3 regions of the Bacillus sp. EB V-12 genome follow, and region 2 is predicted to be linked to each of the others. Evidence: riboswitches for the same ligand, from Rfam matches in the RefSeq annotation. Region 2 holds a riboswitch; each other region holds the start of a gene.
The links. A riboswitch is a leader RNA that binds a small molecule or an ion and turns the genes downstream of it on or off. The one in region 2 is predicted to bind magnesium.

Region 1: it holds a riboswitch for magnesium, as region 2 does, so the genes downstream of both, mgtA (magnesium-translocating P-type ATPase) here and ACZDYH_RS27720 (FtsW/RodA/SpoVE family cell cycle protein) in region 2, are expected to answer to the same signal.
Region 3: it holds a riboswitch for magnesium, as region 2 does, so the genes downstream of both, ACZDYH_RS10735 (P-type ATPase actuator domain-containing protein) here and ACZDYH_RS27720 (FtsW/RodA/SpoVE family cell cycle protein) in region 2, are expected to answer to the same signal.

The regions. Positions count from the first base shown of each region.
Region 1 covers NZ_JBUXJL010000001.1:499,423-502,710, forward strand. The annotation lists gene mgtA (magnesium-translocating P-type ATPase) at 1-1,717, opposite strand, end outside; M-box (ykoK) riboswitch at 2,051-2,216, opposite strand; gene ACZDYH_RS02690 (hypothetical protein) at 2,385-2,924, shown strand; gene ACZDYH_RS02695 (DUF3932 family protein) at 2,959-3,210, opposite strand.
Region 2 covers NZ_JBUXJL010000017.1:22,228-25,515, reverse strand. The annotation lists partial or broken gene ACZDYH_RS27725 (serine hydrolase domain-containing protein) at 12-740, shown strand; gene ACZDYH_RS27720 (FtsW/RodA/SpoVE family cell cycle protein) at 976-2,094, opposite strand; M-box (ykoK) riboswitch at 2,282-2,458, opposite strand; M-box (ykoK) riboswitch at 2,965-3,130, shown strand.
Region 3 covers NZ_JBUXJL010000002.1:783,727-787,014, forward strand. The annotation lists gene ACZDYH_RS10725 (glutathionylspermidine synthase family protein) at 1-203, shown strand, start outside; gene ACZDYH_RS10730 (DUF350 domain-containing protein) at 196-582, shown strand; M-box (ykoK) riboswitch at 787-952, shown strand; gene ACZDYH_RS10735 (P-type ATPase actuator domain-containing protein) at 1,288-2,013, shown strand; gene ACZDYH_RS10740 (5'-3' exonuclease) at 2,146-3,012, shown strand.

The sequences.
Region 1 (3,288 bases), on a different contig from region 2:
CGCCAGTTAAAATTTTCACTTGTACACCATGTTTTTGTAATGCTTGAATTGCAGCTGCTGCAGATGGTTTCGGTGGATCTAAAAAGCCGATATATCCAGCGAGAATCATATCAGTTTCGTCTTTTACTGCGTACTCTGTATCATTTATTCTTCTATCTTTTTTATAAGCAACAGCAATAACCCGCATACCTTCACTATTTAGTGTCTCACTTAGTTTTTTGACATTTGAACGTATTTCCTCGGTGAGTGGAACGATTTTTTCATCCACTTCAGTGTAGTTACAAATTGATAAAATTTCTTCTACGGCACCTTTACAAACCATTGTATGTTCACCTGAAATATCCTTTACGATGACTGACATACGCCGGCGGGCGAAATCGAATGGAATTTCATCTAGCTTTTGAAAAGCTGATGGATTAAATGTATTGTTTTCCTCTGTATGCTTAATAACAGCTTTATCTATTAAATTTTTCAATCCAGTTTGATAGAAACTATTTAAATAGGCAAATTGCAAGACGCGATTGCATTCATTTCCCTTGGGATCTAAGTGACGAACAAGGACAACTTTATCTTCTGTTAAAGTTCCGGTTTTATCTGTACAAAGAATGTTCATAGCACCTAAGTTTTGAATAGAATTTAGCTGTTTTACAATTACTTTTTGTTTAGACATGTTAACGGCACCTTTAGCTAAATTAGCAGTTACAATCATCGGTAACATTTCAGGTGTAAGGCCGACAGCGACGGCAATAGCGAAGAAGAAAGCTTCTTGCCAATCACCTTTTGTGAATCCATTAATGAGAAGGACAATAGGTGCCATAATAAGCATGAATGTAATTAAGAGCCAGCTTACTTTGTTTACACCTTTATCAAAGCTTGTTTCTACACGCTTTCCAATTACCTTATTGGCTAAAGAGCCGAAATACGTATCGGTACTTGTTGAGATGACAACAGCTTTTGCGCTACCACTTACAATATTTGTTCCCATGAAACAAAGGTTTTCCATATCGAGTGGATTGTAATTTTTTTTCATGTTTGTCGGTAAGATATGCTTATTTTCTGTATGGTAGCAGTGTTCGTATTTTTCTACAGGAAGTGCTTCCCCTGTTAAAGAAGATTGATTAACAAATAAATCTTTAGCGGATACAATACGCACATCAGCTGGAACGATATCACCGGCTGAAAGGGAAATGATATCGCCAGGTACAAGTTCCTCAATTGGAATTTCTGTTGTGTAATTTCGATTTAAATTCGTTACATTTTTTGTTTCATGTACAAATCCATTTATTCTAAATACGCTCGCAGTTGTTCGAACCATAGCCTTTAACTTATCGGCAGCTTTTTGAGAACGAAATTCTTGGGAAAACCGAATTGTTGCACTAAGTAGTACCATTGCAGATACGACAATTGTTCCTTGCATATCATCCGTGAAAAAGGAGAGTGCTCCAAGAGCTAATAAAACGAAAATAAATGGATTTTTAAATGCCGACAGAAATTGAATGTACCACGGTGCCATTTTATTATGAGCTATTTCGTTCGGACCATATAAAGAAAGTCTACGAGACGCTTCTTGTTTAGATAATCCATCTTGTGTTGTTTCTAAAAGTTTTAACGCAGAGCTTACATCTTGTGTTGCAACCTCCACTAATAATTCGTTATTTGTTTTCATGCTATCTTGCTCATAAGCATGCTTTGTTTCTTGTCTTTGTAAATTAAACATCGGTAGTTCCTCCTCTGTCATGAAGGAGGAAACAATCTGTTACCTAACTATTTGAAATGGTGAGGAACAGTTTCTTTCCTACCTACATGATGAAATATGAATGTAAAACGTATGGGTATCTGGGCCGAATCATCAATTGCCAACTGTTCCTCACCTCCGTACAATTTAGTAGTTTCTGAATATGCTATGTTTGTTTCATAGTAAGGTGCATATAGACGTAAAAAGACCTTTACTCAAAACGAGTAAAGGTCTGAATTCGCAGTTAAAAGAGTCCACAACAAAGACTGTTAGTAGACATAAATAAAAACAGTTTTTGTGTATGACAAAATACATGCACCTCTCCCTCGTTGAGTTTTAGCACTGTATAGCATAGGTACTGAAACCAGCTACATTAAAAAAGGCCTTCATTCCGACCTTTCCTGTTGACCCATTGGCGTCTCTCGACATTTTTGGGCAGCAGCGTTTCTCTATACAGGAGCCTCACCTAACAGAGAACATATTCAATTACATGTTGAATGTTAGCACTGTAAAATTGTAGTGTCAATATCTTTTTTATCTGTGTTTTTAAAATATTAAACGGATTTATAATAGATATGTGGGATGAAATGTATGATATTGATTATAAATAATATGAAAAATAAATATTTTTATAAAAGGGGAATTTGTAATGGTACCACAAAATTTTATTATAAATATTGAGAATCAAAAGTGGTTGTTTAATGAGCAGGAAGATTTATGTTCTCACGGGGAAATTTATTTAAATGTGGATGGAACGATTATTACACAAACAGGTATGGATGAGGAATGGGGAATAAGTGAATCAGCTTTAGCTCTGTTACGAACTTTAGATAAAGAATATATTTGTGATATTGAAAATGAAGAGGGGCTTATTTTGCACGGATGTGGCACTATGCTCATGTTAGGATGCCCAATTTCAATTCATTGGACTATAAACCATATAGGTGAAAATGTGGTTTTAAAGGATTTTGTCAAAGTTATTTCTACTGATCAAAAGGCTATATACTATGAAGGGCTTCATATAGAAGTAAATGAAAATGAATATAGAAAACAAATTGTTTCTTTTGCGCTACAGGCAAAAGAATTATTCAATAAATCAAGTGAAAAGATAATTTTAAATGAGTTTGAGCGAAGTATGTATACCGACTTTTGGATGGAATATGATCATTTGTTAAATAAGTATAAATAAAAAAGCACTGTAACCAGTGCTTTTTTATTATAGATTACGAGATTGTAGGGTTTTCAAAAATAACAATCTCTGAACTGTTTGTAGTTGAAACGCGTTGGGCGTAATATGTTAAAGCTGAAGAAATATATGCTGGTAACGTATCATTTGTATGTGATGTTGTATATTCATGGATTAATTCCTTTAAAGTTGTCCATTCTAATTGTGCTGGGTGATCAGACACGAAAGAACTTACCCAGCGATCAAATGAAGATGAAAAATCAGTTTGTAAACGAAATACTTCTTTCATAATAAAACGCTCCCTTAAAATGTAGTATAATTATTTTAACACAAAACACGAACGATAGCTAAATTTTTTGAGTATAAC
Region 2 (3,288 bases):
GTAACTATTTAAAATTGAGACATCTAATTCATCATACTGGTGGACTAGTTGATTATATGGCATTGGCTGGAGCAGAAAATATTGAATTTACTGATATATTAACTGTGGAAGAATCGCTAAAACACCTTAATGGGCATCAAATTGCAAGGTTCCCTGTTGGCACAAAATTTGAGTATAGCAATACAGGATATTTTTTATTGTCACTAGTGGTAGAGAAGGTAAGTGGCAAGTCCCTACGTCAGTTTGTAAAGGAACGTATTTTTGAACCTTTACACATGAAAGACACAGCGATTGTGGATTGCTACCCAACTACTATTTCAATTGCTAGTGGATATTCGAGGAATGAGCAAGGAACATATAAAATCTATGAAAGCCCTTGGGAACATACAGGGGATGGGGCAGTTCATACAATAGTTGAAGACCTGGTAAAATGGGGAGAAAATTTAACTACAGTTACCGTTGGTGGAAAAAATCTCGTTAAAAGAATGAGCGAAATAGGTCCGAAAATTTCTTCAACTGGGGATACAATTATTGACAATGAAGATTATGCTTTTGGGTTAAGGCTTGTTGAAGGTTTTAACTTTCGATACTTGGAACATTCAGGAAGTTGGGCAGGTTACCGCTCACACTTCATGCGGTTTCCAAAAGAATATTTGTCTGTTGTGGTACTAAGTAACTATGATGAATTTGACTCTAAAAAATATGCTAATGAAATAGCAGGAATTGTTTTAGAAAAATAAAAAATAGGGCTTAGAAGACAGTATCTGAATTTGGTTAACCACACGTTGTTTTAGGTGTAATTGATTTTGAGAACGGAAGGCAAGCATAAATTTATGCTTGCCTTTTTTCGTATTAAAATGAACATAGATATTTGTATTCATACAGTTAAAAAATTAATTAGAAATTCTTTAAATATAGATTACTCAATGAGGTTGAATGTAATATTTTTCTAAAAAATATTACATAATATATATTCTAATTATTAGACTTAATTTTGTTGAAAATTGAAATATTAATTAATATTCCTATTGCTATTAAATTAACCATTAAAGAGCTTCCACCAAAACTTACAAATGGAAATGGGGTACCTGTAAGAGGAAATAGTCCTGTAATACCACCTAAATTTACAACAGATTGCATACCGATCATACATCCTATACCAATCGCTATAAAACTGCCGAATGGATCTACACATAATTGTGCAATTTTTAAGGAGCGAAGTACTATAGTCAAAACTCCAGCCAATAGAATAAATACACCAATAAATCCTAGTTCTTCAGAAACTATTGCCATTATAAAATCAGTGTGTGGTTCTGGAAGATAACCTGTTTTTTGTATACTATTTCCAAATCCACGACCAGTGATTCCTCCAGAGCCAATGGCAATAAAAGAATTTACAAGCTGGTATCCATTTCCTTGCGCATCAACAAAGGGATTGAAAATCGTAGTAATACGTATCTTTTGAACTTCTGATAAACTATATTGAATCAAATAATATAAAATAGGTAACCATAAAATAGAACCGATGGTAGTTCTTTTGATTAGTAGATTTATATTTATTCCTGAGCAAAGAAATATGCTAAAACCTATACCTAATATTAAAAGTGCAGATCCTAAATTTGGTTGTTTAAAGATAAGAAAAAAAATTGTAGCTAAAAAAAATAAAAGTTTTCCCATACTACTCCAGTTATTTTTAGCTTGTTCTTGTCGTAGTGCAAAAAAACGGGCTGTTACAAGTATTGTTCCTAATTTAAGAAATTCAGCTGGCTGTATTCCAAAGATCCATGATTGAGCATTATTTACCACTTTTCCTTTCCATAAAACCATAATTAATAAAAAAATCCCCCCAACCATAATACAGATAGAGATTATTCGTTTTTTCCATATTTCATATGGGAGTAAAGCACAAACTATTAACCCTATTGTTCCTAAAAGTAGCTTTGTTAATTGAGAATCAACAAAATGTCTACTGTTATAACCATAATGTTGGACAGCGACAATGGAGCTTGCACTATACATCATGACAATACCTAAAGTACATGTTATGAATAGAGGAAGGAGCAATAGATAATCGAGTTTTAATATTTTTTTCATTTTAATATCCTCCTGATTTAAAACAAAACATAATATTACATTTGCTAATGAATAGAATCTTGTTCTCGTCAATTAATAAATATGACTTGTGTTTAGGAAGATTCTATCGCTTACTCCCTGTTTTTTTTACGCAAAAATCCCCCTAGTATTTAACTAGAGGGATTTAAAATGGCATGACTAAATAAGGCTTTTCTCCCCCTAGTAGAGCTTTGGCACTATACAACGTAAAGTAATGAAAATTCATTACTTAGCTATCTTAAGAAGAGCCTTAATCCGACAATTCCTGTTCTACCCATTGGCGTCTTTCGACATTTTTGGGCAATAGCCTGTGTTTGTATAGGAGCCTCACCTAACAGGTTCAGCAATATAAATTTTATGTATTTGTTTCGTGTGGCAAGCATAAATATATTTTTTTTGATTGTCAAGTAACCGTATTGCTAATTTTATATATTTTATTGTTTTATAGCCCTTTGAGAAATGATGTACGAAAATGTATGTAATCATTTCGTATAAATACATATTTTCGACTTGTAGTGTATAGTTCGATTAAGTAATTTAATCATATAAATTTGATAAATGGTAAAGAAGATTTTAATCATAAAAGAAGATTTTTTTAAGAATGTTCTTTTGATATACAGAATGACTAATTATTCATCTTCTGTTATAAAGTTGGAATTTGATTAAAAACAATAAGGTTCATATGTTTTATAACGTTTGTTCGAATTAAATCTATTTGAATTCTATGTTTTTTAAGAGGAATTTTAAATTTATAATAAAATATAATTTCATTTTCTATAAAAGATTTTTTATGAATGGAATTGAAAGTCAGTTGACAAATATTAAATTCTGGTTTAAATTTTGAAGTAATTCAATAAGCTTTGTTAGGTGAGGCTCCTGTATAGAGAAACGCTGCTGCCCAAAAATGTCGAGAGACGCCAATGGGTCAACAGGAACGGTCGGATTAAGGCCCTTCTTAATGTAGCTGGTTATAAAAACCTATGCTATACAGTGCTAAAACTCAACGAGGGAGTGGTATACGATTTGATAGAAAGGCACCTCTGTGATTTTGGCAGAGCTGTCTTAATAATCATTTATTTGTATTGTAAAAAACCTTTACTCCTTTTTGAGTAAAGGTTTTTCTGTTTAATGTTATTTGTTTTATCTTGTCTATATTCAAAAAGGAGGTAATTCTAA
Region 3 (3,288 bases), on a different contig from region 2:
TGCCGATATTTCAAAAGTATATCGAACTGCCAGTCGTATCCTTGGAAACAGAAAAAGGGATCGAGAAACTGTCATATGTGTTTGGTTCGTTTTTAATTGCTGGAAAAGCGAGTAGTATCGGTATTCGTGCGGGAGAAAAGATTACAGGAAATGAATCGTACTATTTACCGGTAGGTATAAAAAGGAGGGGAAAAAATGATTAATTTTTTATTATATTTAGTAGTAACACTCGGCCTTTTATGTATAGGTCTGTTCTTGATGGAAGTGACAACGAAAGTAAAGGAATTTAAGTTAATGGCTCAAGGAAATAAGGCGGTAAGCTATGTGCTTGGAGGACGATTACTTGGGTTAGCTGTTGTTTTATATTCGACAGCAGCTAATTCAATTTCACTTCTTGATATGATTTCGTGGGGAGCAGTTGGGATTTTGGCTCAAATTATCGTCTTTTATTTAGCTGAGTGGCTTACACCACGCTTTAATATAAACAAAAGTCTCGAAGAAGATAATCAAGCAGTTGGTCTTTTTCTTATGTTTTTATCAATTTCAATTGGGATTGTAATTGCTGGTTGTATAACTTATTAAAAACTTTACGTTTAAACGTAAAGTTTTTTATTTTATCCCGTAAAAGCCCGATTGGTGAGGGCTAATAATCAGTGGGGGATGAACAAAACCTCCACTGATTAAAGTTACACTTTATATATGTTAGTTTGCCATACCTTTTGAAAAAATTGTAGGCTACGGTTGACATCTATTTTAAATAAGAGTAACATTTTCAATGTAATGAAAATAAGTCTCTGTTAGGTGAGGCTCCTGTATAGAGAAATGCTACTGCCCAAAAATGTCGAGAGACGCCAATGGGTCAACAGGAATGATCGAATTAAGGTTTTTCTTAACGTAGCTGGTAATGTACCTATGCTATACAGTGCTAAAACTCGGTGAGGGAGAGGTCCGTAGATTTCTAATTATATTAGAAATCGTTTATTTGTGTATGTAATGGCCGCTACTCTCTTAAGGGTAGGGGTCTTTTTTGTTACCAAGCTATGAGTAATTTCATAGTATAAACTATAAAATTAAACGAGGAGGTGAGGAGCATGTCAAATTCTGACTCGGTTCCGTTACCCATATACTTCAAATCAAAAATATATGATGTAGGCAGGAAACGATTTGTTCCTCCCTCTATATTTATCACAATGTAGCGTTTATAAAGCGCGAGACACTTTCACAGTAAAGTGGATAAATTGAGAAACAAAGCGTTTCTTCCTATGTTGTAAAGGAGGAGACGATAATATGTTATATGCAAACAAAACTGTGGGTAACACGTCATATAAACTAAGTAAAAAATCAATAAAAGAACAAACAATGCTCCAAAAAAATAAAGATTTATTAATTGAAATTGCAACAAGAGATGTAAAATCTGTATTTGCATATTTTAAAACAACAAGAGACGGACTATCAATGAAAGAGGCGCAAAAACGTATTCAAGTATATGGCCGAAATGAACTAACTTCAAAAAGAGCACTTCTCGCAGAAGTAATGATGAAGCTTGGTGGCATGATTCCAGGTTTTTCAAAACAACGTGTGTGTGATGAATTACAACGTGAAACGATTACTGTATCTAGAGTAGAATGTTCTAGTAGTACAGGGTTAAATAGTGAACTGAAAATGATGGAGATACCAGTGCAAGAACTTGTACCTGGAGATATGATTTTTCTTTCGGCTGGAGATGCTGTGCCAGCTGATGTACGTATTATTTATGCAGATGATTTATTAGTGAATGAGTCTGTGTTAACGGGAAACGAAGCGAATATAGAGAAGTTTGAGAGCTGCTATCACCTTGAACGTAAACGATTTATTCCATTAAAACGGATGAAAGATTATAATCCACTTGAGCTTGAAAATGTATGTTTTAAAGGTTCGCATATCGTTAGTGGAAATGCAAAAGCTATCGTTGTTTCTACTGGAAAAAATACGTATTCAGGCATATTGCATACTTGTTGTAGTAGAATGTCTTAATGTGTTAATGGTGCTAAATATACAAAAACAATGTATAATAGACAAAGTTGAGCAAAAACGTAGAATGGTAATCTATTTATATAACCTTACGTGATAACGTGAGGTTATTATTTTTTTAATAGGAGAGGAATTATGAAAAAAGTATTATTAGTTGATGGTATGGCACTATTATTTCGTGCTTTTTACGCAACAAGTGTCTACGGACAATTTATGAAACGACAAGATGGAACCCCTACGAACGGGATTCATGGTTATATGAAACACTTGTTAACAGCTACGCAAGCGATCGAACCAACACATATCGTTACATGCTGGGATATGGGAAGTACGACATTTAGAACAGAATCGTTCTCGAATTATAAAGCAAATCGTGCAGCGCCACCAGAAGAATTAATTCCTCAATTTGATTTAGTGCAAGAAATGACTGCGAAATTATCCATTCCAGTTATCGGTATGAAAGGCTACGAAGCGGACGATTGTATCGGTACGCTTGCAAAACAATACTGCAATGAAGCTGAAGTTTATATTTTAACTGGTGATACAGATTTACTTCAACTTGTTGATAAGAACGTTACAGTTATGCTTCTGCGTAAAGGAATTGGAAATTACGAATATTACACACCGGAGAAAATCATGGAAGAAAAAGGTGTAGAGCCGTGGCAAATCGTCCATGCAAAAGCTTTCATGGGAGATACAAGTGATAATTATCCAGGTGTAAAAGGTATCGGTGAAAAAACAGCGTATAAGCTTATTCAAGAGCACGGAACAGTATCCGCTGTACTAGAAAATGTAGAATCATTAACAAAAGCGCAGCGTACGAAGATTGAAAGTGATTTAGAGAACTTAAATATTTCGTTACAATTAGCCCAAATTCACTGTGAAGTTCCAATTTCATGTTCACTAGAAGAAGGATTACACACAATGGATGAAGAAAAACTTAGATTTGTTTGTGAAGAAATGAATTGGGGAAGACCTGAAATATTAATAAATATGCTATAAATAGTTTGGGAAGAGGGATGTTGCATAAGTCGAACTTTGACTTGGTGACACCTTCTTTTTGTTTTTGTAAACAGTATTATAATAAATAAAATTATGTCGAACTCAATTTTAAATATATAAATATTTCGACAAGATATAATGATAAAAGTTGATGAAAATAATAACTTTTATCATGAAGTGAATTAATTTCAACATAGTTTTAGATAATCATTTTTTCGTGTTCACAAAGTTGTCAGAAAATAAACGAGATTTTCATATGAAGTTCAAATAGAATTC